Regions from separate parts of the Brevibacillus sp. DP1.3A genome, predicted to be linked through region 2. Evidence: riboswitches for the same ligand, from Rfam matches in the RefSeq annotation. Region 2 holds a riboswitch; each other region holds the start of a gene.

Region 1 (10,692 bases), 2.6 Mb from region 2:
AGAAAAACGAGGTTCATTTTCCAAAACTGTTTTCTCATCATGATCAAAAAAACAAAATACCTCCAAGTCGGACTCCGTGGGTAACACCGGAATGCCATACTTCATTTGCCAATATACATTCGCAGCGAAGCAGCCTCCGTAAATCAATACGGCAGAAGCAATCGTGAGCCCCCATTTTTTCCAGAAAGGAGGCTTTTGAAAAATGACTGCAAGAACCCCCACCAAAATAGGAAGGCCAAATAAGGGAATGAGCAAGTAATGCATCGAAAACCTCCCGCATTTCATTGTCATTATTTTCTACGAATGATATTCCGAAAAGTCTTCAAAATACATGGCAAACCATTTCGAAAAGGAGAGGGATAAGCAAGTGCAAGCCGCTCGTCGCCTATATTGTTATCGGAACATGATGCCCCTTCTCTCCACTGTACTTTTCCTGTTCCTCTTTCAGCCGTTCCCTACCTATGCCCAGCCTCCCTATGCAAAATGGGGCAGGCTCGCGATGCAGGAGACGATGAAGCGATATCCAAACGCTCAAATTGTGGACTACCTGCATGTCGGACGAAAACAAAAAACGCCCACCACGTCGGAAGAGACGTTTAAGCTCTTGCTTCAAGAAGGCAATCGCAGGTGGGCGTTACTCATTCATATTGAATTCGTGAATCAGACAGAAGATGTCGTAAACATCTCCTATGAGGAGACTCGCTAGTCAGCGAGCTGTTCCATCTCTTTCATCATGACTTCCATGTCCATGTCAGCTGCCATCCCGTACGCGCGGCGCATGTTTCCATCTCCATCCACAAGGAACATGCGAGCCGTATGAGCATAAGAACCATCTGGCTGCTTCATGACCATCAGACCAAAATCCTTCGTCACTTTCTCTACAGCCTGAGCGTCCCCGCGCAGGAACTTCCAGCCGCTCTGATCTGCCTTGAACTTGGCTGCGTACTCCTGCAAGACTTCCGGCGTATCGTTATCAGGGTCAAAGGAAATGGAGATAAACTCTACTTTGTCTCCGAACAGTCCCTTTTCCTTCAACTGATCTTGCAGCTTGGCCATGTTGTACGTAGTAGCCGGACAAATATCCGGGCACTTGGTAAACATAAACTCCACCAGTCGTACTTTGCCAGCACTTTCATTAAATGTATAGGTTGTTCCGTCACTGTTGTCTAAGGTGAAATCCGCGATGGGCTTCAACACTTCGATCTTCTCTTCTGTCATGTACTTATAACCAAATACACCGACGATAGCCAAAAGGATAATACCAGCTAACACAGGAAACCAATGTTTTTTCATCGCAGATTCCTGCTGCAATTGTGTTCCTTCACTCACGGGTTGTTCCTCCCTGCTTGTCCCATGCGAGATGCCTCCTGATTACACACGGGAGGCATTCACACTGTTTCTATACCTTCTTACTGTTCCACTTCACCTGGCCATGCGAGCATGCCGCCAACCATATTCGCCACGTCATACCCTTGAGCACTCAAATACTCTGTAGCTGTATTGCTTCTGGCACCACTGCGGCAAACCATCACAATCGGAATGTTCTTATCCAGCTCATCGATACGGTGCGGCAAAAAGCCGAGTGGGATCAACTTAGCCTCTTTAATGTGACCTGCATTCCACTCATCTACTTCACGTACATCAATGACTTGCAGTTCCTCTTTGGCATCCAGCTTTTCCAACAGCTCTTGTGGTGTCATTTCCTTTACTCCATGGCTCATCGCTATTTATCCTCCTATATGTACGATCAGATCAGTTGTAACCACCTCCATGATATCACACGCTTTTTTACTTTTCTAACGCGAAGAGCACTTGGCTTCACGCTGCATCCATGCTCCCTATTTTCTACCATTATCTCCTATTTGGCTGCGACAGTAGCCACACGGGATGTGAACAGCTTGAGGCAAAAGCGTTACAAATTAATGGCATGAGTGAACAACTTTCATCTATATATACATAAAAACCTCCCTGATAACTTACTATTATGCGTTGACAGCAAGGGGATATTTTCATACAATTACGACAACAACTTTTCTCATCAAGAGCGGTGGAGGGACAGGCCCTACGAAACCCGGCAACCAGCAGACTAGCTGCATGGTGCCAATTCCTGCAGAATCCAGTGATTCTGAGAGATGAACACAAGCCCGTGCATGATCGGAGCCTTCTTCTTCTCAGGAGAATGCTCCGTTTTTTATTAGCCGATTTCCCATAGTAAAAGGAGAGATGGACATGTCCGATCAACAACAATGGAAGCCAGAAACACTTGCGGTACACGGTGGACAGGAGGTTGACCCTGTAACAGGCTCACGTGCTGTTCCGATCTATCAGACGACCTCCTACGTTTTCCGTGATACGGAGCATGCTGCCAACCTGTTTGGCTTAAAAGAGTTTGGGAATATCTATACACGCATCATGAATCCGACACAGGATGTGTTTGAGAAGCGTGTTGCCCTGCTCGAAGGTGGTGTAGGCGCACTCGCGACCGCATCCGGGCAAGCTGCCATTACATTCGCCATCTTAAATATTGCGCATGCAGGAGACGAGATCGTCGCTTCCAGCAGCCTCTACGGCGGTACCTACAACCTGTTCGCTCACACTCTTCCCCGCCTCGGGATCAAGGTTCATTTTGCTGATCAATCCAATCCGGAAAATTTCCGTGCCTATATCAATGAAAAGACAAAAGCCGTGTTTTGCGAGACGATCGGCAACCCGCGCATTGATGTCGCTGATATCGAGGCGATCGCCAATATTGCTCACGAAAATGGCGTGCCTTTGATCGTGGACAACACCTTCGCGACTCCGATTTTGTGCCGTCCTTTTGAACACGGGGCCGATATTATCGTGCACTCTACCACCAAATTCATCGGCGGCCACGGAACAGCAATTGGCGGTATTATCGTAGACTCAGGAAAATTTGACTGGAACAACGGAAAATTCCCAGGTCTGACTACACCAGACCCAAGCTACCATGGCGTCGTCTATACAGAGGCAGTCGGTCCACTCGCCTATATTATCAAGGCGCGCGTCCAGCTCCAACGCGATATCGGAGCGGCTGTCGCCCCAATCAACTCCTTCTTGTTCCTGCAAGGATTAGAAACACTGCATCTGCGCATCGAGCGGCATAGCCAGAACGCCTTGGCAGTAGCTCAATTCCTCACCAATCACTCTGCCGTAGAGTGGGTGAGCTATCCAGGGCTGGAGTCAGACTCCCAGCATGAATTGGCACAAAAATATTTGCCAAAAGGTGCTGGCGCGATCCTGACCTTTGGAATTCGCGGTGGCATTGAGGCAGGAAAAACATTGATCGAATCAGTGAAGCTGTTCTCCCATCTCGCAAATGTCGGGGACTCCAAGTCACTCATCATTCATCCAGCTAGCACAACACATCAGCAAATGACAGAAGAAGAGCAGGCAGCAGCCGGAGTGACTCCGGGACTCATTCGCCTCTCCGTCGGCACAGAATCGATCGACGATATCATCTCTGATCTGGAGCAAGCCTTGCAGCGTGCGTTGCAATTATCTACGGTAGGTTAACATACCTTTACAAGAAAAGAAGAATCACGTGATCTCTTTGGATAGAGGTTTGTGATTCTTCTTTTACTTTTTTATTTTCGTTCGAAAATAATTGAACTTTTCATTCGGTATTTTTATAATATTATCATTCAAGAAAATTTTGGGAGAGTGGATAGACGTGAAAGTTTTAAATATCGGAAGTGAACGGACAACATATCGCGTGGAGATCTCGTATTCTCCTTTATTCGAAGCAGCCTTGGGAATCGCTGCCGCTACCTACGATCAATTGCATCACACGATGGAACACCCTCCTGCCTACTGGCGTCAACTGTTGGACGAGCTGTCACCCTCTGTACGGCAAGAAGTCGACTATGCGAAGGAGCACAACACGTGGAAGACGCTTTTGCAACTGCTCGATCTTTGCCCTTTCACAGATGTGGATTCATTTCTCTCCTATGTCAGAGAGCTCTCAACAGAACAGCTCCGATATGAGGCCCTCCCTTATCTTGGTGAAAATATGCAGGAAGCACGTCGAAAGGCTGCACAAGGAAGCAAGGAGGATTGCACCGTTTTGCAGGAAGCGTGCCGTGCGCACCTCTTTTTTGAAGCGTATATCGGACATATTACTTCCGTTGATGCAGAAGAGCTGCGGAGTCATATTCTCCGATTGATGGAAGGCTGGTATATCACTCATATCAAGCCGCGTGAGGAAGAAATCGTTCGCATGCTAGAAAGGGATTGGGCGCAAAAGCAAAGCAAGCTAGGAAAGTTCAACCCGGAAGCCTTGGTAGAGTATGCTACGGGATCGAGCTACCTCCCTGAGCCTGCCGTGACACGCGTACTGCTGATTCCACAAGCGATCTATCGCCCGTGGACCGTACAGGCCGATGCTGTCGGGACGAAAATTTTTTATTACCCTGTTGCCGACGAAAATTTGCACGATGCTGTAGATCCTAATCAGCCACCCCCTTCACTGGTGCAAGCCTTAAAAGCACTCGGTGATGAGCATAGGCTGCGCATGGTCAAAATGCTGGCGGAAAAGGACCTGAGTCTGCAAGAGATAACAGATCAACTCTCCATGGCGAAATCGACAGTACACCATCACCTGTCCATGCTGCGGTCTGCCCATCTCGTTGAAACGGCAGGCTCCCGTTACAGACTCCGCCGTCATACGCTGGACAAGCTCCCCCTGATGTGGGATGAATTCCTGGACAGGAGCACCCCATGAACCAAACTGCGGTACAAGCCTCTGTCTGGCAGCAGCGTTCTTATCGTTGGATTCTTTTCGGTCAGCTCATATCAGAACTCGGCGCCTCACTCGGTACCCTCGCCAATAGCTGGTTAATCTATCAGGCAACAGGCTCACAAGGTGCGGTCGGACAGATGTGGCTGCTGTATTTCTTGCCGTCGCTAGCGATTCAGTTGGTTGCCGGACCGTACATCGACCGATTCGACAAGAAGCGTGTCATGATTTTTTCTCAATGGATGCGAGCTGCTGCGTTTTGTTTGTCCTTTGCGGTCATTACTTCCGGGACAGAATCACTCTGGCCTTTGTATTTCACTGCCTTGATCAACGGTCTCGTTCAACCGCTATATGTGCCAGCCAGCCAGTCGCTCCTCCCTGCTCTGGTCAAAAGAGAGCAGCTCCTCCAAGCCAATGCCTATTTGGATAGTGTCCTACGAATTGCCTTGATTACAGGACCTCCGTTGGGCGGGATTCTCGTGGCGAGTATCGGTGGTGAGTCCGTACTCGCATTGGTCGCGATCAGCTATGTACTCAGCGGTTTCTTTCTGGTTCTTTGTCCAATCGCCCCAGCAGATACCGCCAACAAGAAGCAATCGTGGCTCGTTATGTTTAAGGCCGGTCTTGCGATTTTTTGGCAAAAGCCCCTTTTGCTCTGGCTTGGCCTGTACTCAGCTCTCGTCCAATTTGCTGTCGGAGTCACACTCGTACTAAACCTGCCTTTTGTAGCCGGCGAACTGCAAGGCACTTCGTTTCATGTAGGCTTGTTTTTGGCTGGGTATCCTTTGGGATATTTCTTCGGCTCTTTGCTCGTGCCTCGCTTCCGTAGCAGCCTTGGGCAGCCCCTGATCATGTTGGGATCACTGGTATTAGGCGGCTCAAGCTTTGTTGCGATAGGCTTTACCCATGACCTCTGGCTCGCAATCACCATCGAACTACTGGCTGGTCTGTTTGCTCCCTTTTTCCAAGTACATAGCACAAGCCTGTATCAGCTTCACGTTCCTTCCGAGCTAATGGGGCGTGTACTGTCTGTCCGCCTACTCATCGTGCGTGCGACGATGCCCGTCGGTATTTGGCTTGGTGGACAGCTGAGCGATCAGGTAGGGATTCGCCCTCTTTACATCTCTGTAGGCGCCGTCATCGTGCTTGCCGCGCTGACGGGAATACTATTTCGAAAATTTGTAACTAACAGGATATTCCATATATAATAAAAACCGTATGCCTCCTAAATTTTGAATGGGAAAAGGAGAATTTTCATGACTCATCCGACATTGGATAACCTTCAGCATGCTATCAGCAGCGTCATCGTGGGCAAGGAAAGCCAGATCCGCCTATTGGTAACGGCCCTGCTCGCCCGTGGTCACGTATTGCTGGAGGACTTGCCCGGAATGGGAAAAACCGTGCTTGCCAAAACATTGGCGCAAGCGATTGGCGGCTCTTACAACCGCCTGCAATTTACTGCGGATCTACTGCCATCTGATGTCGTCGGTCTACACGTATTCAATCAGCGAACAAGTGAATTCGAACTGCGCAAGGGACCTGTTTTTGCGGATGTCTTGCTCGCAGATGAAATAAACCGGGCCACTCCCAGGACTCAATCCGGCTTGCTGGAAAGCATGGAGGAACGCCAGGTTACAATCGAAGGCGTCACCCTGCCACTTCCATCGACCATGCTGGTCATTGCTACCCAAAACCCGATTGAATCGGAAGGAACCTATCCATTGCCGGAAGCACAGTTGGACCGCTTCCTTTTCAAGCTGTCTCTTGGCTACGGTACGCGAGAGGATGCCAAAGAAATTTTGCGGAGATTCCGCAGTGGCTCCCCATTAGAGGCCGTCGAGCCGGTCATCACTGTCGAGCAAATTGCGGCTCTGCAACGCGAGGTCACGACCATTCATGTCAGCCAACCGGTGGAAGACTATGTCATCGATCTGACGGAAGCGACTCGCCAGCATCGTTCTGTTGAGGTGGGCATTAGTCCGCGCGCCATGCTCGCCCTGTTGCGATCCGCTCAGGCTTACGCGTTCGTTTCTGGTCGTACTTATGTCTTGCCGGATGATGTGAAAGTGGTGTTCCCAAGTCTGGCAGCTCACCGCATTCGCCTCTCCATGGAAGCAGAGCTGCATGTGACAGAGCAGGAAGTCGTGGAGCAAATCTTGACCAGCGTCCCCGCTCCCGTCGAAGAAAGCGTGTAGCGCTATGATCACCAAGCAAACCTTTCACGTAATCGGTTTTGTATCGCTGCTCTTCGCCGTTTTTTCCGGCCACTGGTTTTTCTTTCTGTTTGGGGGCTTTTTCTTTTTTCTCCCCGCTGCACAAGATTGGTGGGTCAAGTCCATGTCCCAATGGGTGTCACTCGAATGGTCCAGTGATCAAACGCGTGTCCTGTCAGGGACACCCGTGCACGTTACAGTTCGCTTGCATAATCGTTCGTGGCTACCATTGCCTGCTACCTGGCTTCGCTTCACACTGCCGGAGCATGTCTTTGTGGAAGGTGCAGACGAGGTGCGAATCCTCAATCATCGGACGAGCGTTCGCCTGCGGTTTGATCTGCCGATACGACAAAGTGCCACACGCACCTTGATTCTCATCCCGAACAAGCGAGGCACGGTCTGGCTCACGGATGTTCAATCCGAGACATTGCCGTTATTGGGCGAGGAGCCTACCGCTATGACATTGTCGATTTCCTTTTCCTTGCTGGTCTATCCGTTGCCTCTTGCTCTTTCTCCCGTCGTGCTCGCTGAAACGGAACCGGACGGGAATCGGCTTTCTCGTCAGCGCCAACAGGACGATGTCACTTTTCAGCGTGGCGTTCGGTCGTACATGCCAGGCGACCGTTTCAAGCACATCCATTGGAAGGCAACCGCCAAAACAGGTTCACTTGAGACGCGTCTTTTCGAGTATACAGCCCATCCGAACTGGCGAATCGTCGGGCATATCCTGCCCTCCTATGAACCAATGATGCAAAAGTACAACGATACCACCAATGAACGGACGATCTCGTGTCTTGCGGCTTTGGCTGGCCTGTGCAGGAGAAAATCAGTCGGATACGAGCTGTACCTCACCGTGAAGCAACGAGGACGTGAGCATTTTCATTTGCCTGCGGGAAGTGGCAAGGCGCACCACCTGCACGTCATGACTCAACTGGCGCAAATCCATCATTTTGTGACAACGCCACTGACGACTGTTCTTCGCCGGTTAGAGGGGGCACCAGGGAAAGAAGCCATTCTCATTGTGACACCACGAATGGACCTATCTGTACAAGCCTCGGCGGAGCGCCTTGTTCAACGCGGTCATCAGGTTGCGGTGCTGGATGTTTCTTTTGACCCTGTCACCATCCAGCGTTTTGAGCATGCTCGCTTGAAAAAAAGGAGCGTGATGATGAGATGACACTCTCCTTGATGGGCCGCTGGACGCTCGCGTTTTGGCTGGAGGCCATGCTGATGGGCGTTTTCCTGATCTTATTTGGGTATATGACAGCAGGCTTTGGTCAACTGCTCTCGTTTTGCCTAGTCGCAGCGATCCTGCTCATGGCGGGAAGCTGGCTGTACCATAGTGGTGGCGGTCGCTTTATGCTCCATCTGTTGCTGTATCCCCTTGTGTTTGTCATAGGAATGGGCAGCTTCTATCTCTACGATTCCTGGCTCATCGCGCTTATACTGGCTGCTGTTTATTTTTGGAGAGTACAAAGTGCTGCATCGGAAGGCTATCGACATGACAGTCTGCAACGCAGATTTGTTCTGGCGCTGATGGCGGGCTTGTTACAGCTCGTGATAGCAGTACTTTACACCTCTATCGTTGACCCGGGTTCCTATTCGCTCGCAGCCTCTTTTTCCATGCTCGTCCTCATTACTCTCAGCTATATTTTGATGGCGATTGTGGCGTTCGTGCTGCGGGAAGGATCGCTTTCTACGAGGCTGCCTGCTCGCATTAGCTTGCTACTTGGCAGCCAAGTGCTTGGCACTCGTATTCTTTTGATCGCAGGTTATTTGGCTATCGGTTCTATCGTACTTGGTCTCCTCTATTGGATCTGGAGTTGGATAAAAGGACCTGTCAGCACTGGACTGTATACGCTCTTTGAGCCTGTGCTTATTTTCATTGTGGAATTGTTTGAACGTTTGTACGAGAGGGCGAACCAAAAACAGGCAGGCATGAAGATACTCATGGAAAGTACAGGGCAAAAAGCAGATAATCCCGCGGTACAGATACAGCTCGGAGAATCACTCTTTTCTGTTCTGCAGCCATACTTAATCATTGCCTTCATCCTCACCTGTGTGATCCTGCTCGGCCGATACATATGGAAAAAGCGCTTCAAAGGGACGATTACGCGGGAAAAAGAAGTGGCGGCTGCACAAAACACTATGTTAACCACTGTTCCCCCCTCTTCCAGTAAAGAAAGTGCTGAGGAAGACTCTGCTAAATGGTTCAAACAGCCCGTTGGCCCAGAGGATGATCCCACCAGGTACGCCTACTATCAATTCCTCGTCCTCATGGAGAAGCAAGGGATGCCAATCGAGTTGCATGAGACACCCCAAGAGTTTTTCAATCGCCTGCGCGAACAGTCCTTGCTAGATGCAGGCCAGCTGGATGCAGTTGCTCGCATCACCCGTTACTATCAGCAATATCGCTATCAGGAGCAGTCGCTTCCCGAAGCGGATTTGACAGCGATGCAGCAAGCCGTGCAGACGCTCGACTCTCGTTTTTCCGAAACGTAATACCGTTCCACAACCACGTGCTACCCGTTAGCCGTGGTTGTTTTCTTTTTCTCTTGACATCGAGATGCCCCTCCGGCATAATTTCTTCAATTTTGCCCACTCTCAAATTGAATTCACCAGATGGTTAATTGAACAAGAAAGGAGGATGCTCGGTGCAAGATTTACCTGACTGGCTGCGTAAGCATCTTCATGTCGCATACATACCCGGCTATGAGTTTTTCTTAAGTCTCCATGTGCTTGCCAAGCCGGAGCATCACACCTCCCGCTTGCATTGGGCGGAGGAGTTGCTCACTGCTTTACCTGCCCCGCTCTTGAAAAAGCTTCACTATTTTAGTTCCATGTCCAATCAGTTTCTCGATGCCATGGACTTCCTGGCGCCTTGGGAGGAGTGTTTTGAGCATTCCGTCGAGGCCGCATTGGAGCGTGTACAGGCGATGGATGCAGGCGAGTTTGCCCAACTCATGATCGGTCCCGTCTATCATCCCAGACAACTTCACGCTTGGATGCAAGGACGTACGGACGAGATTTTTGATGAACTAAAACCGGAGCATCGGGAGCTTTTGCGCCATCCACTCTCGACCAAGCGCAGTTTTCTGGAGTTTTGCTACGACTGCCTGCCTATTTTCCAGACAGAAGAACGGCGGATTCAACCATGGCTCGTCCGCGCCGTACATGAAGCACAAGAGCAGATCAAGCTTGATCCGATTCCATTTTTGTCGCAGGTACACCCGCGCTTGAAGGTGCACGAAGACTTCTTGCAATTTCATAAAGCAAAAACGTACACATTTGGCTATTCGGAGCTAGCTCGTATCCATTTGCGTGTCTCTACTTTTGTCTCGCCGCATTTGTTGCTCGGCATTTACGATGACCACATCTCGGTGGGCTTATCCGTTGACGTTCCCGGCACCAGATCCACCTCGGTGATTCCCGCTGACTTCATCAACAAAATGAAGGTGTTCAGTGATCCGACGCGGACGGCGATTCTCAAATCGTTATTGGCTCATCCTTACTGCACGCAGCAGTTGGCTGACCTGCACAACATCAGTGAGCCTGCCGTCAACAAGCACTTGAATCTGTTGGTAGACACAGGCTTTATCTGGAGTGAACGGCGGGGACGGTATGTATTTTACCGCGCGATTGCATCACGGCTAGAACAACTCGCTGTCGATCTGCATGAGTTCATCGATATGCCTGTTCCCGGACTTGTCTTTCCACCTGCTT
Region 2 (10,692 bases):
GACAACCCCTGAAAATAGGACAAGTACGCTGTGATCAGGCATTTTTTCCGCGAGTCTTTGACGGCGATTGATAAACTCTTTTGAATCCATAGTTATTGTCATTTGTAGTAGACCCCTTCATTCGTGAATTTCTTCATGGCTTGATCCAGCATAGGAAAGGCGCTCTTATCCTTTCTTCTATATTTTAGGATACTTTCATCATTTGGGAAACGAGTTTCGCAATAAACCTATTATTGCGTTCATAAAACAAAGAGCAGATGCTTTAGGCAATCTGCTCTTTGTTCTAGTAAATGACGACAGCATTTTATTAATCGTTACTCTGCCACTCTTTTCGCCCAACGCAGGTCCGGTGTCCCGGTTACACTGAAGCGGATGCCTTCGACCTTTTTGCTGTTGAGGTAGTTTTCGTTATTGAAATAAACCGGGATGACGGGCATGTCCTGCATCAAAATGGTTTCAGCGTCGTGCAGAAGCTTCATGCGTGCTTCCTCGTTTTGCTCAACCTTTGCTTTTTCGATCAGCTCGTCAAACTTCGGATTGGCCCAGTTGGTGAAGTTGCGGGAGCTTTTCCCTGTATACAGCTCCAGCATCGCGAGCGGATCGAGGTAATCGCCGCCCCAACCCATGCGGGCAATCTGGAAGTTTTTCTGCTTGAACGTATCGATGTACGTTTTCCACTCTTGATTTTCCAGCTTCACTTGCACACCCAAGTTTTGCTTGAACATTTCTTGTAGCGCTTCGGCGATCTTCTTGTGGTTTTCCGCGGTGCTGTATTTCAGTGTAATTGGCGGAAGCTCTGTCCAGCCTTCTTCCTTCAAACCTTCAGCCAGGAACTGCTTCGCCTTAGCCGGATCAAACTGATAGTAAGGCGCTACTTCTTCTCGGAAGTCCTTGCCCGAAGGAGTTTTTACCCCAAATGGTGTATAACCGTACGCCGGGAGCTGGCCTCCCTTGGTCACGTTTTTCGTCAGGATGTCCCGATCGATCGCGTAGGAAAAGGCCTGACGAATTTTCGCATTAGTGAATGGCTTTTCCTCTACGTTGAACGTGTACGTATAAATGCTGTAGTCCGGGAATGATTTGTACTCTTCTTTTTCTTTTTCTTGCTCAATTACGTCGATCGGCAGGGAGTCAATCAGGTCGAGCGCTCCTGTTTTGAACATCTGGTAGTAGGTAGTTGCTTCGTTGACCATCTTGAAGTGGACGGTTTCCATCGTTACCTTTTCTTTCTCCCAGTAGCTCTGACTTTTGGCGATTGTCAGTTGACTGTTGTGGTCCCAGCTCTCCACGGTGTACGGGCCATTGGTCACGATGCCTTTCGCTTCGGCCGCCCAGTTTTTGTCTGCATCCACGACTTTTTTGTTCACCGGCAAATAGGCGCGACTCATCATGATTTTCGGGAAATAGGTGATCGGGTCTTTCAATCCGACGATGAGTGTGCGGTCATCCTTTGCCTTAATCTGAACGTCATCCACGCTACCTTTGCCCGTGTTGTATGCCTCCGCGCCTTGTATGTAGTAGAGTGCGGATGGTTCATAGGCGGCAGTCTGCGGATTCAGCACGCGTTTCCATGAGTATTCGTAGTCATGCGCCGTCAAGGGATCGCCGTTCGACCATTTCATCTCGGGGCGCAGGGTAAACGTGTAGGTTTTTCCGTCCGGGGAGACTTCCACCTTTTCTGTTGCCCCTTCGCTGATGTCTCCATTTTGGCTGTATCGGTACAATCCTTCGTACAGATGGTCAATCACCCAGTACGAGGTGGTATCGGAAGCGAATGCCGGATCTAAAGTGTACGGTTCGCCCCGCAGGTTAGCGGTAATGACTTGTTTGACGGCTGCTCCCGTCTGTTGATCGGAAGACGTAGCCGGTTTATCGCTGCCGCACGCAGAAAGCGCAGGTACAGCGAGCGCCAGCAATGCGGCAAAAGCGAGCAATCCCTTTTTCATTATGATTTCCTCCTTGTTCTCCTCTGTCTACTGTACAAGATGGCAAGCGATCCAGTGTCCGTCCCTCACCTCCTTCCAATCCGGCGCTGTTCTGGCGCAAACGCCTTGGGCAACCGGACATCTGGTGCGAAACGGGCAACCGCTTGGCGGATGAATCGGGCTGGGCGGTTCTCCGGTCAGTACAATCTGCTCCCGCTCTTCGCGCTGGGCAGGATGGGAGATCGGCATAGCCGAGATCAACGCCTGCGTGTACGGATGTAGCGGCGTGGCAAACAACTCCTCGCTCGGGGCAAGCTCCATCATCTGCCCCAGATACATCACACCAATCCGGTCGCTGATGTGCTTCACCATCGACAGATCATGGGCGATAAACAAATAGGTGATGGACCGCTCTGCCTGAAGATCGGCTAAAAGATTGACGATTTGCGCCTGAATGGACACATCTAGTGCGGAGATGGACTCGTCTGCCACGATAAAGCTGGGCTCCACCGCAAGCGCACGGGCGATTCCGATCCGTTGTCGCTGGCCGCCGCTGAATTCATGCGGAAAGCGTTTTGCGTGGCTTGGGTGCAATCCTACTAGCTCCAGCAGCCGATAGATGCGTTCTTCTCGCTCTTTTCCTTTTGCCAAACCATAGGAGTCGATTCCTTCGGCGATGATGTCGCCCACCCGTAAACGCGGATTGAGTGAGGCCTGCGGATCCTGGAAGATCAGCTGCATGTGGCGGTTTGCTTCCCATCGCTCACGTCTATCCATCGTGGCGATGTCTTTGCCTTGAAACAGAATGCGACCCGCAGTAGCCGGGTACAGGCCCACGATCGTCCTGCCCAGCGTAGACTTGCCGCAGCCGCTTTCCCCAACGATTCCGAGCGTCTCCCCTCGCCTGATTTCAAAAGAGACTCGGTCAACAGCTCTAACCCGTTGGCCTCCGCCAATCTCAAACGATTTAGCGAGATTCTCCACCCCTACAATGTTGTCAACCATGTGTCTCCCTCCCTGCTACCATCCACGCTTCTGCTCTTTTGGGCACGCGGGTCGTTCAGCCAGCAGCTCGCCTCATGCTGATTAAAAAACGAATTCGATTGCGGCATATGCTCTACGCAAATTTCCATGGCAAATCGGCAACGTGCAGCGAACGGGCAACCGGCAGGCGGACGAAACAGATCCGGTGGTGTCCCTTCGATGGGGATCAGCCGCTCTTTTTTACCTGCTTCGAGACGTGGCACAGACTGCAACAGTCCTTGTGTGTATGGGTGGCGCGGGTTGTCAAAGATTTCTCCAACCGGGCCGCTCTCCACCACTACGCCTGCGTACATTACCGCGACATGATCGGCCACCTCTGCGACGACGCCCAAATCGTGTGTGATCAAAATGACCGAGGTGTTCAACTGCTCTTGCAACTCTTTCATCAGACGAAGGATCTGCGCCTGAATGGTCACGTCGAGCGCTGTCGTCGGCTCGTCGGCGATAACCAACTGCGGTTGGCAAGCAAGCGCCATGGCGATACCGACACGCTGCCGCATACCTCCGCTTAGCTCATGCGGATATTGTTCAAATCGTCTCGCCGCCTCCGAAATGCCTACCCTCTCCAGCAGTTTCAACGTCTCTTCCTTTGCTTCCGTCTTCGTCTGCTTAAGATGTTTGATTAGCCCTTCCGCAATCTGCTGACCGATTTTCATCGTGGGGTTCAGTGAGGTCATCGGGTCCTGAAAGATCATACCGATCTGCGAGCCACGAACCTGCTGCCATTCCAGCTTCGGCAGCCCCGTCAGTTCACGCCCGCGAAACCGAATGCTACCGCCTTTTACCTGACCGGATCGCGGAGGAATCATCCCCATCAATGCTCGAGCAGTCACACTTTTTCCACAGCCGCTTTCCCCGACAATCGCCAGCGTCTCTCCCTCCTTCACAGAAAAGGAAACCCCTCTTACCGCCTGCACCTCTCCACCGTACGTGCGAAAGGAGACGCGCAGCTGATCTACTTCCAACAATGGTTTCACGATGTACTCCCCCTCATTTCCTGATCCGCGGGTCCAGTGCGTCCTGCAAACCATCCCCGAGCGCGTTGCACGCGAACATGGTAAGGGAAATCATGAATCCCGGAAAAAACAGCCGCCACCACTGTCCGCTCAGCATAACCGCTAGCGCGTCGTTGGCCATGGTTCCCCAGCTGGCGGTTGGCGCTTGCACACCCAGCCCAAGAAAGCTGAGAAACGATTCGGCAAAAATCGCATGCGGTATCGTAAAGGTCAGGTTGACGATGATGACGCCGATCGTATTCGGCAGCAGATGTTTGATGATAATTTTGGCATGAGAGGTACCCAACTTTTCTGCAGCCAGCACAAACTCCTGACGCTTGATCTGCATGATTTGTCCTCTGACCAGGCGGGCCATTCCGACCCACCCAGTTAGTGAAAGGGCAATAATGATCGTAGTGAGACCAGGCTCCAGAACCACCATCAGCAGGATTACCACCAGCAGATACGGAATGCTGTACAGAATTTCAGCCAATCGCATCAGGATGTTGTCCACACGGTCGCCCAGCTTGTTCCTCCCTGCCATGTAACCGGAAATCCCGCCGACGCATACACCGATCACTAGGTCGATAGCAGCTGCCGCCACACCAATAAACAAAGAGATTTGACCGCCTACCCAGGTACGTGCCCACATGTCCCGACCCAAGTCATCCGTTCCAAACCAATGCTCGTCCGACAGCGGCAGATTACCCTTCGTCAATGACTGTTCATGCGGGCTGTGGGGAACGAGAATCGGACCGATGATCGAGAGGGTTACCACTGCCATGAGCAGGAAGAACCCGAGCATTGCCAGCTTGTTGCGGCACACCCGCTGCAATACCTCCTGCCAATATCCGAGACTGGGACGTTTCCGAATTTCTTCGGATAGCCTGTTTCGGTCTACTGGTCGAAACAGGCTATCCAGTTGTGTTGCCTGATTGGCCATAACGCTACTTCCCTCCACTCGTCAATCTGATGCGCGGGTCAATCACCCGATACAGTAGGTCGATGATGTACAAAGTAAAAATGAGCACAAAGCTGTAAAACACTGTCGTTCCCAAAATAACGGGATAATCGCGGTTAAAAATACTTTCCACGAAGTATTTGCCGAGCCCGGGAATGGCGAAAATCTTTTCCACCACAAAGGTTCCCGTCATCAGGTTGGCAAACAGCGGACCGATAAAGGTAAGAACCGGTAGGATGGCATTACGCATCCCGTGTCTAACGACAATAGAAAAGGTGCCAAGCCCTTTCGCCTCCGCTGTGTTTATGTATTCCTGTTGCCAAACCTCAAGCATGCTGGCTCGTACGAAACGGGCGATAATGGCGAGCGGACCGATAGCGAGCGCAAGCGTTGGAAGTATCGAATGCTCCCAACTCCCCCACGCAGCAACGGGCAGAAGCTCCCATTTGACCGCCATGTACTTGATCAAAAGTGGCGCCAGAATAAAACTGGGGACGGAGATCCCAATGATGGCTGCAAACATAGACAAGAAATCCAAGGTTCGATTGTGATAGAGTGCCGCTACGATTCCCAGTGTGATTCCACCTGCCAGTGCGACAATAAACGACTGGAGTCCCAGAACAGCCGATGCGGGGAATCCCTCTGCAATCAGCGTGTTCACATCCCTCGTCTTGGACTGGATAGAGGGCCCCAAGTCAAATTGCAGCAATCCTTTCAGATAGAGCAGGTACTGTACCGTGATTGGCTGATCCAGGTTGTACTCCGCCCGCATGTTCTTTACCACTTCTTCTGGAAGCATTTTGGCGTCAGACGCGAACGGGTCACCCGGAATCAGGTGCATGGTCACAAACGTTACCGTGACAATAATCCAAAGGGTAACGATCATGAGAAAGCCACGCTTGACCGAATAATGAAGCACGTTGTTTCCTCCTTCACATAATACAAAGTAAAAAGATATGAATACTATGAATTATAAATATAGAAAACCCCTCTCCGAAAAGAAGAGGGGCAATTACACGGTTCCCACCTTCTCATCTCGCAGAATAACTCCGCAGGAATTGGCACCGTAAGGTCAATCAGACCAAGGTTGCCGGGTTTCATCGGGCCAGTCCCTCCACCACTCTAGATAAGAATGTTCTATGAAATTTAATTTCATCGTAAAATTCTTTTTTATCTTATCATTTTACTCGGATATGTCAATCCTGTTCAATGACAATTGATTTTTCTTTATTATTTTGGAAAAGCAAATCTTCATACACGTATGAATATAAGGATGTCAGCCCAAATCTTAATCGTGGTGGCTAGGATCAACAAGGCCAGAATGGTTTGGAGAACCCGTGTATCCAAACGTTTGCTGACCTTCGTACCGAGCGGCGCTGCCATGATACTGGCGATTACCATGATCACGGATGGCCACAGTAATATGTCCCCCGCCATCCATTTCCCTGCAGTCGAACCGATGGAAGAAAGAAAGGTAATGGCAAGAGATGAAGCAATCGTAACTCTTGTCGGGATCTTGAGGATGATCAACATGATGGGAACCAAAATAAAAGCGCCAGCTGCCCCGACAATTCCGGAGGCGCCTCCGACAATCAAAGCGGATAATACGGCTGTTGGTTTATGAAAGATAACCTCGTACTGTTCACGTTCGTCCATTCGCTTTTTTGGCAGGAACATCAAGATTACAGCAATGGTGGCCAGGATGGCGTAAACGATATTGATGGCTTCTGCCGATAGATATTTTCCTCCATACCCTCCAAGCAAGCTTCCTACGATAATGGCACTTCCCATGTACAGAACGAGCTGGTAGTGAATAAGCTTATCTTTTCGCAGAGTCCAAACAGCAGCTAGGGTGGCAAAAAATACTTGGATTGCACTTATTCCGGATACTTCGTGAGCTGTGTAAGCAACGAATCCAAGGGCGGGCGGAATGTACAGAAGCATCGGATACTTGATGATGGAGCCCCCGATTCCGACGAGACCAGAAATAAATGATCCCGCGAAACCGATAACAAACAGTGTGATCACAAGGTCGATAGTCATACGCTCACCCTTTGCAACACCTCGATTCGTTTTACCCTCGTTCTACGACTGCCAAGCCGTCTTTTTGCCATTTCAAGATTCCGCCGCTCAAATTCATTACATCCTTGAATCCATTTGCCTGAAGAATGCTTGCGCCAATAGCGGATCGGGCACCGGAACGGCACTGTACGAGAAGAGGCTTATCGTGAGGAATCTCATCCAGCCGCATGGCGAGCGTACCGAGCATGATGTGCTGTGCATCCGGAATGTGTCCTTCCTTCCACTCAGTCAGATTACGTACATCTACTACGTGAACCTCTCCCTTTCCCACCCGTTCTGCAATCTCCAACGGTGTTACCTCTTCGATTGTCTCGAGCGAAGACACTTCACTTTCCATCAGCTTGCCGCTGTCGATAAAGCCTGTAACATGATCAATCCCTACGGAATGCAAGGCCTGCAAAATCTCGTTCAGCTCATCTGGGGTAGTCATGACATGAACCGGACGATCGTAATCGACGATCCAGCCCACCCAGTTGGCGAATGACTTGTTAAAAGGAATGTGAAGTGTTCCCTCCAGATGCCCCTTCGCAAAATTCTGGAAAGGACGCGTATCGATAATCTGTCCGTTTTCCAGCGATTCCTTTACCTGTTCAAACGAGTTGAACTCTTGAACAACAGGGAGTTCGTTAAGCAAGGCAGGACCTTCCTTATTCACTCGTTTCATCACTGCAAAATACGTTGGTGGCTCTGGTTGTCCATCCAGGAGTGCCTTGACGAATTCCTCTTCACTGGAGTGTGTCATCGCCCAGTTAAAGAGCTTTTCATAACCGACGGTAGAAGACGGCACGGCCCCCAGTGCTTTGCCGCAAGCACTTCCTGCGCCATGAGCTGGCCATACCTGCATATAATCCGGCAGTTGCTTGAATTTTTGGAGGGACTGGAACATGGCTCTTGCACCTGACTCGGACGTACCCTTCATTCCCGCCGCTTTTTCGAGCAAGTCCGGTCTGCCGATATCGCCGACAAAGACAAAATCTCCCGTAAAGATCCCGATGGGGCGATCTGCATTCCCTCCGAGGTCTGTCAAAAGGAAGGAGATGCTTTCGGGTGTATGGCCAGGCGTATGCATAACTTCAAATAGCAAGTTCCCGATAAAAAAGCGATCCCCATCGTGGACAAGCTGATGGTTCAAACCTTCCAAGTATTGATATTTCCAATCTTCATCGCCCTCATTGGATAAAAACAGCTTCGCCTGATAGGCTGCGCCCAGTTCCCTGGCACCAGACACAAAATCAGCGTGAATGTGGGTTTCCGTTGCGGCTACAATGGTAACTCCCTCTGCTTTAGCGACTTGAAAATAAGGAGCCAGATTGCGGGCGGGATCGATCACAATCGCCTCCCCGGTTTTTTGGCAGCCAACCAGATAAGATGCATGGGCCAGTTTTTCATCATAAAAGTAACGCAACAACATGATACATTCCTCCTTTAACACGTCTGTTATTTGTTTGATTTTTCCGCGAGTACTTCGAGCAGCGATTGGGTAAAGCGAAGTGTCTTTTGGACGGTGGGATCTTTCATGAGCTTGTAAAGCGTGAACACGGAAACGGGTTCGCTTTTATGTTCGGCTCGTACTTTTGCTTCCTGGAAGACAGCCACTCCATGCTCCACTTGTGCGGACACAGGAGCGATGTACGCCTTCATACCGTTTAGCAAGTATTGTTGCGATTGCTTATCCTCTCCAAGGCTTTCCAAAAAATCAGCAGCTTGTTCGAGAACGCTGACATATTTAACGAGCTTTGGCATCTTATCAAGCAAAGTAAACAGGGCATCTACCGATTCTTTTTCCACAAAGAAACGGGACAGATGACCATCTACGCGCTCAAACAAATACCGTAGTGATTCCTGATCGCGTAAGATCGATGTGGCTACTTCAAGTCCCTCTTCGACTGCAAGGACGGTATCTTTTATCTTCGGGAGCTTTCGGATCAATATGGTGATTGCTTCCTGAACTTCTGGATCAGACAAATCCTCTAAAAACATGTCAGAGCTTCTCTGTTCCTTCCTGGCGTTCGAAATGTTGCTCTCCCCCCTTTCTTTCAAGACTGCCTTACATCAATCCTTTAAGCATGCCATTCCAATAAAGGATGGGAAGCAGTTCTCTTTTCATCAAGTACATACTGAATCTCTCTTCAGATTGGTCAAAAGGAAAGGTTTCACACGGCGTCAGATTGTAATCAAATTCGGCCAGCACCAGTTTGTTGTACCCTGTTACGAGCGGGCAGGATGTATAACCGTCATACTTGGCAACCAATGGATTACCATTGATCAGCGCGAGGAGGTTTTTCTCGACGACAGGCGCCTGTTTGCGAATAGCAGCTCCGGTTTTGGACGTGGGAAGATTCGTGCAATCGCCTATGCTGAAAATAGTGGGAAATCTTTTGTGCGCAAGCGTAAATGGATCGACATCGAGCCAGCCTCCTGTGTCTGCCAATGCGCTGTTTGCAATGAAATCAGGTGCTTTCATGGGAGGGGTCACATGAAGCATGTCATACTTCCATACTACCTGCTCTTTCGTGTCCAGATTCTCGAATACGGCTTCTTTGGAATCCGCTCGCACTTCCATTAGATTATGCTTGTATCTGGTTTCGATGTTCTTGCGACGAATGACGTTATTGAGGGTATTGGCATACGTAGGAACGTCAAAAATACTTCCCTTCGCCGATGCAAAAATGATCTCTGACTGGTTGCGCACATGTAACTTACGAAAGTAATCATCAGCCAGATACATGATTTTCTGAGGGGCTCCACCGCACTTTACGGGTGAATTCGGGTGAGTAAAAATGGCAGTGCCGCCTTTAAAGCTCCGGATCGCTTCCCATGTACTTTCTACTGTTTGGTAAGCGTAGTTGCTGCAAACGCCGTTCTTGCCGACGGCATCCCTCAGGCCCTTTACCCTCTCCCAATCTATTTGCAAACCAGCAGCAACAACGAGGTAGTCATAGGAAAAGATGGTTCCTTGCTTCGTACTGAGCGTGTGTTGTTCCGGCTGAAACATGGTGACCGCATCGCAAATCCAGTCGACGCCTGCGGGAATCAGAGAGGAGAGGTCGCGCTCGGATTCCTCCTTTTTCGCGGCACCACCTCCGACTAATGTCCACAAAGGCTGATAATAATGCTTGGACGCGGGATCGATGATGGCGACTTGTCCCTTGAGCCTTTTGGAAGCCCGGACGATACGGGCAGCAACAGAGATACCGGCTGAGCCTGCTCCCACGATAACAACCGTATAATGAGCTTGTTTTGCCATAGTTCCTCCTTCGACGACGATATGGTTTCCAATCGTACGATGATGGTTCATGAGGTGTAGTCTCTCTATTCAGTTTATTCCTCTGATATTTTTTCCATATAGGGGAAGTCCCCTACTTTTTGATCTATGCGATTAAAATGCCAGATCGAGATATTTATTTTTAATGGCGTATTGGATCAATTGATGCTTGGAATCCAGTCTTAGTTTCTGCATGATATTCGTTTTGTGGTTCTCCACGGTTTTGACGCTGATCAACAGCTTATCTGCCATTTCCTTATTCGTATAGCCAAGCACAATGAGTCTGACAAGCTCCTTTTCACGTAGCGTTAAAACAGAAGGCATCGTTTTGGCATCCGATTTCAGCCATAGATTGATGATCTCTTGCGATACGGAAGTCTTGTAAAAGCGCTTACCTCTGTAGACTTCCGCAATGGCTTG
Region 3 (10,692 bases), 960 kb from region 2:
TGGATTTTTGTTGGACCGCCAGATCGGCAAGCAAGGGAGGATATTTTTCGCTTAAAACTGGAGGGCCGTCCTTCTGAGATGCTCGATTATGGGCAATTAGCAGGATGGACAGAGTTTTATTCGGGGGCAGACATCGAGTATGTAGTGGAGCTCGCAACGGAGCAGGTATGGCATGATATCGTTACAAAAGGGGTCGATCGCCCGATTCAAATGAGCGATCTACGAGAGGCTATTGCAGCTACCTATCCAACAACCATTGAGTGGTTGAGGACTTTGAAAGAGCATTTGAAACAAGTGGATTACAACGGAATTTATGATGAAGTGTGGGACTACCTGTCTCTTCATAGTAGAATCTGATATCAACAAACGAAAAGACTGTCGGCTCACTAACAAGCTGCGGTCTTTTTTTGGGTACAAATGTTAGAATATTGACTCAATATAGTCTTTTTTGTACGCTGAGTATAGGTATAAACAGTTGCTGGAAGGTGGAGGATACGCGATGAAAATAATAGATATATCCCGTCCGCTCATGGCAGGTATGCCGACCTGGCCAGGGGACACTCCCTTTCACTATGTCATAAACTGGCCCAAAGCGGAGAGTGGCTCAGTCAATGTCGGTAAAATAACGATGAGTGTACATACGGGTACACATGTGGATGCTCCATTCCATTTCGATGATGATGGTCGAAAAATGGCGGCATTGCCCTTGGACCTGTACATTGGAGTGGCAAGAGTGGTAGAGCTTACTGGACGTTCCAGCATTGGCCCAGAAGATTTTGCCCACGTTGATCTGGAGGGGGTGGAACGCTTGCTGCTCAAAACATTATCATGGAGCGACCCCAATCTGTTTCCGTCAACCATCTGTCATCTGCGAGCAGATTTGCCAGCGTTCCTCGCCCAAAAAGGCATTCGGCTGATCGGAGTGGATGTCCCATCTGTCGATCCGTTGGACAGCAAGGAACTGGCTGCTCATCATGGGCTTCACCAGCATGATATTCATATTTTGGAGGGGCTCCTGCTCGATCATGTGGAACCGGGTGATTACGAACTGATCGCACTGCCGCTGCTTTTGATGGAGGCAGATGGAAGTCCGGTACGTGCAATTTTGCGTCGGTCGTAAGGCTGCATATTGATAAAGCAGTGATTTTCTCGAATAATAACAGTGTAACTACAAAAACCATCATCACGGTGTACGTATGAAGGGAATGAAAAAGTAGATGGAAGCGATGACCTTTGTCCTATTTGGCGCGACAGGAGATTTAGCCAAACGCAAAATTTTCCCTGCGCTCTTTAATTTATATGTAGATCAAAAGTTGCCTGCTGCCTTTTCGATTATCGGTGTGGGGAGAAGGGCCTGGTCTGATGACGAATTTCAGGAATCGGTTCGCCAGTCTGTCCATGAGTTTTCTCGTCGCGCCCAGATTGATTCCCACGAGCTAGACGCTTTCTTGTCTGCTTGTCGCTATGCGGAAGTAGATGTCATGGAACCACGTGCTTATGTAACGTTACATGATCTGGTCCTGCAAAGAGAGCAAGAGCTGCAAATCCCGCAAAACCGGATGTTTTACTTGTCAGTAGCCCCGCAATTTTTCGAGGGAATTGCAACCAATATCAACTCCAGCGGACTGGGTTCAACGACAGGCTGGAAGCGTCTGATCATTGAAAAGCCATTTGGACATGATTTGCAATCCGCTGAAGAATTGAATGAAAAGCTGGGGAAAGCATTTTTGGAAGAAGAAATATATCGCATTGACCATTACTTGGGAAAACCAATGGTCCAAAATCTCGGGGCTCTCGAATTTGCGAACCCAGTCTTCCAAGCTCTCTGGAACAATCAGTACATCGCCAACGTGCAAATTACGGCGAATGAAACGGTCGGCGTTGAGGATCGGGCTGGATATTACGAACCTGCCGGGGCACTGCGCGACATGCTCCAAAATCACATGCTGCAAATGCTCATGATCATCGCCATGCAGCTTCCGAAGCGAATTACGTCCGCCCATATCCGCGAAGAAAAGCGCAAGGTGATGGCAGCCGTGCGTCCGATGAAGAAAGAAGAAGTTCGCACCCACGTTATTCGCGGTCAGTATAGCGCGGGACATATTCAAGGAACGCCTATGGCTGGCTACAGGGACGAGCCTGGTGTCGATCCCGTTTCGATGACAGAAACGTATATTGCCACGCGCGTCTGGATTGATGCCCCGTTTTGGCAAGGGGTACCATTTTATATTCGCACGGGAAAAAGACTGCAAGAGAAATCAACCAGGATCGTTATTGAGTTCAAAAATCCGCACGAAAAGCTATATCAGGAGCAAAATGAAACGACATCGCCTAATTTGTTGATCATCAACGTGAATCCGAACGAAGGTATTGCCTTGCAGGTAAATAGTAAGAATCCGACAAATAGCGGTAAGATTGAGCCGGTGACGGTAGATTTCAGTGCAGGGACAAAAGACGTGCCAGAAGCGTACGAGCTGCTTTTGTTCGATGCACTCCGAGGGGATTCCACTTACTTTGCGCATTGGGATGAGGTCCGGCTGTCGTGGGAGTGGGTGACACCGATATTGGAAGCCTTCGGTGAAAATTTGGTGCCACTCTTTACGTACGAAGCTGGCTCATTCGGACCGAAGGCCGCAGAGCAATTACTTGCTGCGGACGGATTCGTGTGGTGGCTGGATAAGTTCGAAGAACCAGTGCCAGTTACTGCAACGAGATAGACAAAAAGAAAAGGGAGCGAATGAGATGCGATTTGGCGTAATCGGAACGAACTGGATCACCGAGGAATTTATCCAGGCTGGTCAAGAAGTAGAAGGATTTTCTCTTCAGGCTGTTTATTCACGTACCATCGAACGCGCCAAGGAATTCGCTGACAAGTACCATGCTCCATTTGCCTATAACAGCCTAGAAGAAATGGCTACAAGCAAAAATATTGACGCGGTCTATATTGCGAGCCCCAACTCCTGCCACGCGGAGCAAGCGATCCAGTGCATGGACGCGGGGCTACACGTATTATGTGAAAAGCCACTGGCTTCCAATGCGATTGAGGTAGAAGAAATGATCGAGGCAGCGAAAAGAAATGACGTGCTGCTCATGGAGGCCGTCAAATCTACACTATTGCCCAATTTTTTTGCGATACAAGACAACCTGCACAAGCTGGGAAAAGTACGACGCTTTATTGCTAGTAATTGCCAATATTCTTCGCGCTATGACGCGTATCGCGAAGGGAAGGTTTTACGTGCTTTTGATCCTTCTTTTTCAAACGGAGCCTTGATGGACATCGGTATCTATTGTCTTTATCCGTTACTCATCCTTTTTGGCAGACCAGACGACATCAAAGCAGAAGGAATTGTGCTTGATTCTGGAGTGGACGGAGAGGGCAGTATGCTTTTGAAGTATCGAGAGATGGATGCAATCATTAGTTTCTCGAAAATTACGACCTCCTATCAACCAGCAGAAATTCAAGGGGAGGACGCTACGATGGTGATCGATCGAATCAACCATCTCAAAGAAGTGGACATTCGTTACAGGGACGGACGAATCGAGCAAGTGACAAGGCCACAAACCCCGAAGACCATGCATTATGAAATAAGAGAATTCCTAGACTTGGCGAAGAGCGGGGCCAGACAATCTGCAACGAATTCGCATGAAGTATCCAAAATGGCCATGCAGGTCATGGATGAAGCGAGAAGACAGATGGGGATTGTTTTTCCAGCGGATCGTAAAAAACAGTAGGCAAAGGGGAGGGCGTTTGGGATGAAAATGTATGATGTAACTGCCACCGTGTACGAAGGAATGACGGTGTATAAAAACAAGCCGGAAAAGCAGCCGAAAATACGAACCGCTACGAATGGCTATGTAACTGAATCGAGAATCGACATGGACCTTCACTCTGGTACCCATGTAGATGCTCCCCTGCACATGGTGAATGCTGGCGATACATTTGAGAGTATTTCCTTGGAGAAGCTAGTGGGCAATTGCAAGGTTCTCGATCTCACAGCGGTAGAAGACAGGATCACTCGCTCCGACTTGGAGAGTTTCGATCTTGTGCGAGGAGATTTTGTCCTGTTTAAAACGAAAAACTCTTTTGAAGAGGCGTTCTCTTTTGAATTCGTTTTTCTGTCTGAAGAAGGAGCAGAATATTTAAGTGAGCTGGGTGTGCGGGGTATTGGTACCGATGCACTTGGAATCGAACGCGCCCAGGAAGGACACCCCACACATAAAAAGCTGTTTGCAGCGGGAGTCATTGTCGTGGAAGGCTTGCGGCTAGCAGAGGTCCCGCCAGGCGAGTATTTTCTGGTAGCTGCACCACTCAAGCTGATCGGCACGGATGCAGCCCCGGCAAGGGTCCTATTGTTTGAAGGCTTACATAGCGAATAATGGTGAGCGTCACCCGCCTGTGAAGATCAGGCGGGTTCGTTCGTATTGGGATGCATGGGGGTATAATTTGTCTAACCAAAATGAATGACGAGGAGTGGGAAATACATGCTCAGACGACCAGATCGCGATGAATACGTTGCTTATTTTGACTATTATATTGGGCTTGTACCTGAGGGGGAGCTGCAAACGATCCTCACACAACAAGGCGAGAGGCAAGTCGCATTATTTTCGTCACTTGCGCCCGAGCAAATGGATTATCGATATGCACCAGGAAAATGGACGGTAAAAGAGGTTTTGGGTCATCTCGTCGATACAGAACGCATCATGAGCTATCGCTTGCTGAGAATCGCGAGAGGAGATCAGACACCCCTCGTTGGTTTTGATGAGAATGCTTTTGTCGAACACGGGTGTTATCAGCTAAGAGACCTCTCAGATTTACTGGAAGAGTATAAGGCTGTTCGGGCTTCCACCATCGCACAGGTCCGCGGAATCTCTCCGGAAGCGTGGTTGCGTACAGGAATTGCCAACGGAAACAAGCTATCTGCAAGGACGTTGGCTTATGTGATTGCAGGACATGAAGCTCACCACACTACCATTTTAAAGGCTCGGTATTTGGGGTAGGTCAGAGCCTCTCCTCGTTTGTCGGCAACAGCTGGACGAATATTTTTCCGGCAAGAGACAGTCCTTTTCTGTTCCCCTGTGGATGAAAGGGAGAGGCTTTCAGAAACAGTCTTGCACACATTGACCACCTATAGGAGCAAACGGAAGTTTAACAGGCTATTCGGGTGGCTTGTGGCGAAAGGAATGGTTACTGACCCACGAGCAATGTTCGCAAAATAAGGGGAAATAAGGTAAAATCTGAGGGTGGTAGTAATAAATGACAATTTCATAGGTGGAAACAGGTTCCTTAGGGCGTAACCAATTCGCCACAAGGATAATAGGGAAGCTCGGTGCAAATCCGACACGGTCCCGCCACTGTAAGAGGGGAGTCAGCGTCCAACAAGCCACTGGTCTATCAAAATAGACGGGGAAGGCGACGCTAGACGATGAACCCATAGTCAGGAGACCTGCCTGTTTCGACAACACTGATAGACCTACGGGAGATAGGGAGGTGTTAGAGATGGCTTGCGAAAAACAGCGAGTGGACAAGTACGTCCCTCCTTTTCTGGCATTTTCTAACGATCGTCACGGTCGAGTGGAAAATGCTCTTTTTATTTTGGGCAGGATAAAAGAAGAGGAGGGTGTGCGATGATGCAACTTTTTATTTGCCAATGGTGCGGATATGTCGAGGAAAAAGAGCTGCCTGAGGAATGCCAGGAGGGCGTGTTTCATTGCACTTGCTGTAGTATGGAAGAGGTAGAAAGCCTGTTCACCCACAACTGAGAAAACCTGGCCAATTCAGATTGCAATCAGAAAAGAAAGAATTTTGTTGACGCTTGCCTTGGAATTTCTTAGAATAAAGCTCAACAGCATAAATGGTTCTTATCCAGAGAGGTGGAGGGTCTGGCCCGATGAAGCCCGGCAACCGTTGCATAATGCGACAAGGTGCCAATTCCTGCGAGACGTTTCGTCTCGAAAGATAAGAAGCGGGTTACTCCATTAGTAGATGAACCTTCTTCTTAGCGAAGAAGGTTTTTTTCAATTTCATATTTTCTTTATCCAGAGAGGTGGAGGGACTGGCCCGATGAAGCCCGGCAACCGTCACGCATATTTTGTGACAAGGTGCCAATTCCTGCAGGACATATACGTCCTGGGAGATAAGGAGGGGGAGCATTATTAGCTGCTAACAAGCCTTCTTCTTATCGAAGATGGCTTTTCTTTTTATCTAAAATTCGGGGTATGGGGTGGTCAGGATGAGTGCAGAAGTGGTACGCGTGGGATTATTGGGATTGGGAACAGTGGGTGGAGGCGTAATCAAAACGATCCGTTCGCAGCAGGAGAAGCTGGCTTCTCGTCTGGGTAAACGAATTGAGATCGTCAAGGCATTGGTGCGTGACTCGGAAAAAGAGCGGGCGGTTCATATCGACCCGGCTTTACTGACAACAGACTTTGAGGATGTATTGAGCAGTAATGTGGATATAGTGGTGGAGGTCATGGGTGGTGTAGAACCTACCTATGACTACGTCCGTGCTTTGATCGAAAAGGGCTGCCATGTGGTAACTGCCAACAAAGAGCTCCTGGCGAAAAAAGGAACGGAGCTAGTCGATTTGGCAAATCAACATCAAGTGCATCTTGCCTATGAAGCGAGTGTGGCAGGGGGCATCCCGATCTTGAGCGTGCTCCGGCAGTTCCTACGCACGAACGATATTCAAGGCGTTCGCGGTATTCTTAACGGAACAACGAACTTCATTTTGACGAAAATGGAGGCAGAGCAGCTCTCCTACCAGGAGGTTCTCAAGCAAGCGCAGGAGCTGGGCTATGCGGAAGCAGACCCTCGTTCGGATGTGGAAGGCTTTGATGCTATGTACAAGTTGTATATCTTGGCACAGCTTGTGTACGGAGAATCGCTGCCCTTAGCAGATGTTGTTCGCAAAGGAATTGCAGATTTGTCAGCAGGTCACATTCGGATTGCGAGCGAGCTCGGGTACCGGATCAAGCTGATCGCGCAGGCCTATCAAGCTGAGAAAGGAATTCGCCTATCTGTTGAACCAACCATGCTTCCGCTGAGCCATCCGTTGGCGCAAATCCACGACGCGTTTAATGCTGTCCAGCTATCCGGCAACATCGTAGGAGACTTGTTGTTTACAGGAAGAGGGGCAGGAGAGCTCCCCACAGCAAGTGCAGTCGTGGAGGATTTGGCCTATTTATTGACACAACCATTCACACCGCATCCTACTTGGAAAGAAAAAACGGCTGACAAAGCTGGAGTCACGGTGGACTCGGTAGAACACGTCCTATGTTATCTTGAGGGCTCGTGTCATACTGCTACGCCAGATCGTGTCTTGCATTTCCTTCAGCAGGCAGGAGTCAACGTGCATAAACTAAAAGTCCAATTCGACTTGGGAGGCGTCTTGCGCGCAGGTTTGATCGTGACAGGAATCAGCGAAGAGCACGAGTCCCTATTGAAAAATGATTTTGGCTTAGAAGTGCGCTGCTTCCCTATTATCGAATCTGCGTAAGTAAGAGGAATCATAAGAAGAAAAGCCGTATTTCTAGTTACCTGGAAACACGGCTTCTTTTGTCAGGAGGCAGTCTCCACCGCTTTTGCACGAGGTTGAATACGCCCTTCACTTTGTATGTCGACACTCTCTGAAATGGATTCAATGCGTTTTAGCAGGGCAGCGCCGTTGCTTTCATTCATGGGTACAGCTTGTCCCAATTCTGCGTGAAACGGAAGCATCGTCAGCTCACAATCGCCGCTTTTCGTACAGTTTGCTTGCAGAACCATCGTTTCCCAGGTCTTGGGTTCGTTTGATCGTGTGAAAATGAAATTGCCGAGACTGTACGCAATCCATTTGTCGTTGTATCGTTCAAAACCTTGAAGTACGTGGGGATGACCGCCGACAATCAAATCTGCACCAGCATCGATGTAGGCACGAGACAACTCTTTTTGATGATCGACAGGATAATCAGCGCGTTCTTTGCCCCAGTGTGCAATCACCACGACGAGATCCGCTTGGTTTTTCGCTTCTTGGATCGCTTTTACTGCTAGTGAAGGATCGTAGGAAGCGGCCATACCTGGCTGGGAATGCCCTGCATACCAGCTCGTTTCGGGAATGACCCTGCTGAAGCCGAGAATCGCGATTTTGATGCCGTTCTTTTCTATGAATACAGGTGAATAGGCATGGCTGGCATCCTTACCTGCGCCGACGTATTCAATCCGGTTTTCGTCTAAAGCGTCAAAGGTATCCAGCAATCCCGGCACTCCTTGATCCATCGAGTGATTATTGGCGAGATTCACCACATCAATCCCAGCGTTTTTCATGGCAGGAACAGCAAGTGGCGACGACTTGTAGACATAGGCCTTGTTCTGTGCAGCAACACCAGTTTCGGTGATCGGCGTCTCCAAATTGGCAATTGTGATATCATCTTGCAAAAAGAGCGAGCTTACATGCTTGTATGGGTAGTCATAGCTGTTTGCGAGTAAGGTTTTCTCTACATTACCTGACATCATGATGTCACCGACAAAGGTGAGCTGCACAGAAGTCTTTTGGTTCACGGTATTGTCAGGAGCAGGCTGCGTGTTCGGGTTGGCATGTTCTCCATCCATAGCAGTTTGGAATAGGTAGTAGGTTCCGACGACGAAGATGGCCAACACGCTAAATAGGAGCGTGTTCTTTCCAACGCGTGCCCATTTTCTGCGTGAGTGCTTGCGCCGAACTTTTACCCGGCTTGATCTGGTCTCGTTCATTTTTCCCCCTTGTCATTCTATCCTTACATAAATGAATTTTGATATCCTATAAGTAATACGAAAAGAGGCGAAAAAAGGTGCGATTAACTTTTGATCATTTGGTTCATTTTGTACAGCGAACTCCTCAGGAAGCATCGGAACAATTTTGCCAAGCGGGTTTTCATGCGGTAGCTGGAGGGCGTCATGCGTCTTGGGGGACATGGAATAGCCTTAGTTATTTCGGGCTTTTTTATGTTGAATTTTTGGCGGTTGAACACGAGGAGCTTGCTCGACAATCAGATAATCCGCTCGTACGTCAATGTATCGAGGATGAAGCAAAGGGAGAAGGATTTGGTCAGATTGCGCTTCGGACCAAAGAGATGGATGCGTGGGCAGAGCGCCTGCGAAGCCAAGGTTTGCAGGTTACTGGACCTGTTGCGGGATGTCGTACGCGTGATGATGGCACGACGCTTCGGTGGCGGATGTTATTCCTCGAAGATACAGATAGTGCTCTTCTACCGCCATTTCTCATTGAATGGTCGCAAACAGATGAGGAAAGAATAGAAGATTTGACGAATCGTGGCATCATTGGCGCACATCCGAACGGTGCAGCCCATCTCCAGTCAGTAGGCTATGCAGTAAAAGATCTGGAAGAAGCAACAGCACGTTGGCAAAGTTGGTTTGGATGGAAGAAGAGCGAAAAATTCCACGATAAAGAACTGGGGGCCATCTGCCAAGCATTTGAACTTCCGGGTGGAAATGTAGTGCTTTGCCAACCGACTGAGGAGGGATTGGCGCAGACTGCATGGAAAAATCGCGGGCAAAGACCGTTTTTTGTGAGGCTGGCAGGAGCAAGCCAAAATAGCGAGTATAAGATTGGTGGAGGATCTTACTTTCTAGCTACTTAGGTGTCCCCATCTGACACACATACAAGGGGTGGTACCAACGAAGTTGACACCACCCGTAATGTAGATAGTTTAATCATCTACGAATACTATTCATTTTTGTTTTCAGCATTTCTGTTCGTCTCTCGTAAAAGTACATTTGGAACAAGACGAATATATAATAGCTCCCCAATAAGTTCTACAATTGTTTGGGTTACGATTACAGCAGACACTACCCCGTTTAGAGGTTCAGGTAGCGCCAGTGCAAAAGGAAGAACGACAAGAGAATTACGGGTTCCTGCACTAAAGATGAGAGCCCGCCCTGCACCGGTATCTAAACGGAATAGACGAGAAACGATACGTGCAATAATCGGTGTAATGGCCATATATGCTACATAGACGGGAATCACTTGGCTAATAAAATGAAAAGAGGTATATAGTTTAGAGATTTGGGATGCAACAACAATAAAGAGGGTTAGTGCCATAAAAGGCACAGGAAGCCATGCTGTAGCCTCAAGAAAACGTTCTCCGTATGGTTGGCGTCTTGACCACCATTGAGTAAGTAGAGCAAGTACCAGTGGAACAACAATAAGACCTAAAAACGCTTCGAGAAACGGTCCGACACTTACAATTTCTGCCGATGTCTTGCCCATAAAAAGCCATAGATAAATAGGCAATAAAAGCATTTGGGTGACAAAGAGTATAGGGGTTGAAACCAAAACAAGCTTTTCGTTCCCTCTCCCAAGATGTGTAAAGACGATAACATAGTCAATGCAGGGGGTAAGCAAAACAAGGAGTACACCTAATAGAATTGCTGGATCGGTTGGAAGAAGCTGAGTTAACCCCCAAACAAGGATAGGTACAGCTATGTAATTCGTAACAAGTAGCGCATAAATGAACTTTCGATTCGAGAGCGCCTCTTTTAAACGAAAAAACGGTATTTGAGCAAACATTCCATACATTAAGATGGCAAGTATGAACGAAATCATGCTATCTAAGCTCGCACTGGATTCTGGCCACAACAAACCTGTTCCAGCGGCAATAATTAGTACGAAAGCATAGAGCCATACTTGATTCTTTTCTAATTGTTCTCTTGAAATC

The links. Region 2 has a riboswitch for S-adenosylmethionine ahead of HP399_RS16260 (ABC transporter permease). Riboswitches for the same ligand answer to the same signal wherever they lie in the genome.
Region 1: another riboswitch for S-adenosylmethionine. It lies ahead of HP399_RS28770 (homocysteine synthase); the one in region 2 lies ahead of HP399_RS16260 (ABC transporter permease).
Region 3: another riboswitch for S-adenosylmethionine. It lies ahead of HP399_RS12055 (homoserine dehydrogenase); the one in region 2 lies ahead of HP399_RS16260 (ABC transporter permease).

Annotation. Positions count from the first base shown of each region.
Region 1 covers NZ_CP085876.1:6,213,776-6,224,467, forward strand. Annotated here, with positions in the region: gene HP399_RS28750 (hypothetical protein) at 1-264, opposite strand, end outside; gene HP399_RS28755 (YqzG/YhdC family protein) at 332-706, shown strand; gene HP399_RS28760 (SCO family protein) at 703-1,329, opposite strand; gene HP399_RS28765 (rhodanese-like domain-containing protein) at 1,410-1,721, opposite strand; SAM riboswitch class I at 2,033-2,139, shown strand; gene HP399_RS28770 (homocysteine synthase) at 2,230-3,534, shown strand; gene HP399_RS28775 (ArsR/SmtB family transcription factor) at 3,692-4,741, shown strand; gene HP399_RS28780 (MFS transporter) at 4,738-5,964, shown strand; gene HP399_RS28785 (AAA family ATPase) at 6,013-6,951, shown strand; gene HP399_RS28790 (DUF58 domain-containing protein) at 6,956-8,146, shown strand; gene HP399_RS28795 (DUF4129 domain-containing protein) at 8,143-9,471, shown strand; gene HP399_RS28800 (ArsR/SmtB family transcription factor) at 9,624-10,692, shown strand, end outside.
Region 2 covers NZ_CP085876.1:3,565,835-3,576,526, forward strand. Annotated here, with positions in the region: gene HP399_RS16235 (aminopeptidase P family protein) at 1-102, opposite strand, end outside; gene HP399_RS16240 (peptide ABC transporter substrate-binding protein) at 315-1,946, opposite strand; gene HP399_RS16245 (ABC transporter ATP-binding protein) at 1,974-2,930, opposite strand; gene HP399_RS16250 (ABC transporter ATP-binding protein) at 2,912-3,946, opposite strand; gene HP399_RS16255 (ABC transporter permease) at 3,960-4,907, opposite strand; gene HP399_RS16260 (ABC transporter permease) at 4,912-5,844, opposite strand; SAM riboswitch class I at 5,954-6,058, opposite strand; gene HP399_RS16265 (sulfite exporter TauE/SafE family protein) at 6,177-6,968, opposite strand; gene HP399_RS16270 (MBL fold metallo-hydrolase) at 7,000-8,418, opposite strand; gene HP399_RS16275 (helical membrane plugin domain-containing protein) at 8,445-8,987, opposite strand; gene HP399_RS16280 (FAD/NAD(P)-binding oxidoreductase) at 9,055-10,254, opposite strand; gene HP399_RS16285 (response regulator) at 10,387-10,692, opposite strand, start outside.
Region 3 covers NZ_CP085876.1:2,610,639-2,621,330, forward strand. Annotated here, with positions in the region: gene HP399_RS12020 (AAA family ATPase) at 1-357, shown strand, start outside; gene kynB (arylformamidase) at 500-1,120, shown strand; gene zwf (glucose-6-phosphate dehydrogenase) at 1,218-2,717, shown strand; gene HP399_RS12035 (Gfo/Idh/MocA family protein) at 2,743-3,732, shown strand; gene HP399_RS12040 (cyclase family protein) at 3,754-4,377, shown strand; gene HP399_RS12045 (DinB family protein) at 4,483-4,998, shown strand; cobalamin riboswitch at 5,261-5,467, shown strand; gene HP399_RS30985 (hypothetical protein) at 5,626-5,760, shown strand; SAM riboswitch class I at 5,857-5,963, shown strand; SAM riboswitch class I at 6,030-6,141, shown strand; gene HP399_RS12055 (homoserine dehydrogenase) at 6,231-7,496, shown strand; gene HP399_RS12060 (CapA family protein) at 7,559-8,728, opposite strand; gene HP399_RS12065 (VOC family protein) at 8,806-9,615, shown strand; gene HP399_RS12070 (arsenic resistance protein) at 9,702-10,692, opposite strand, start outside.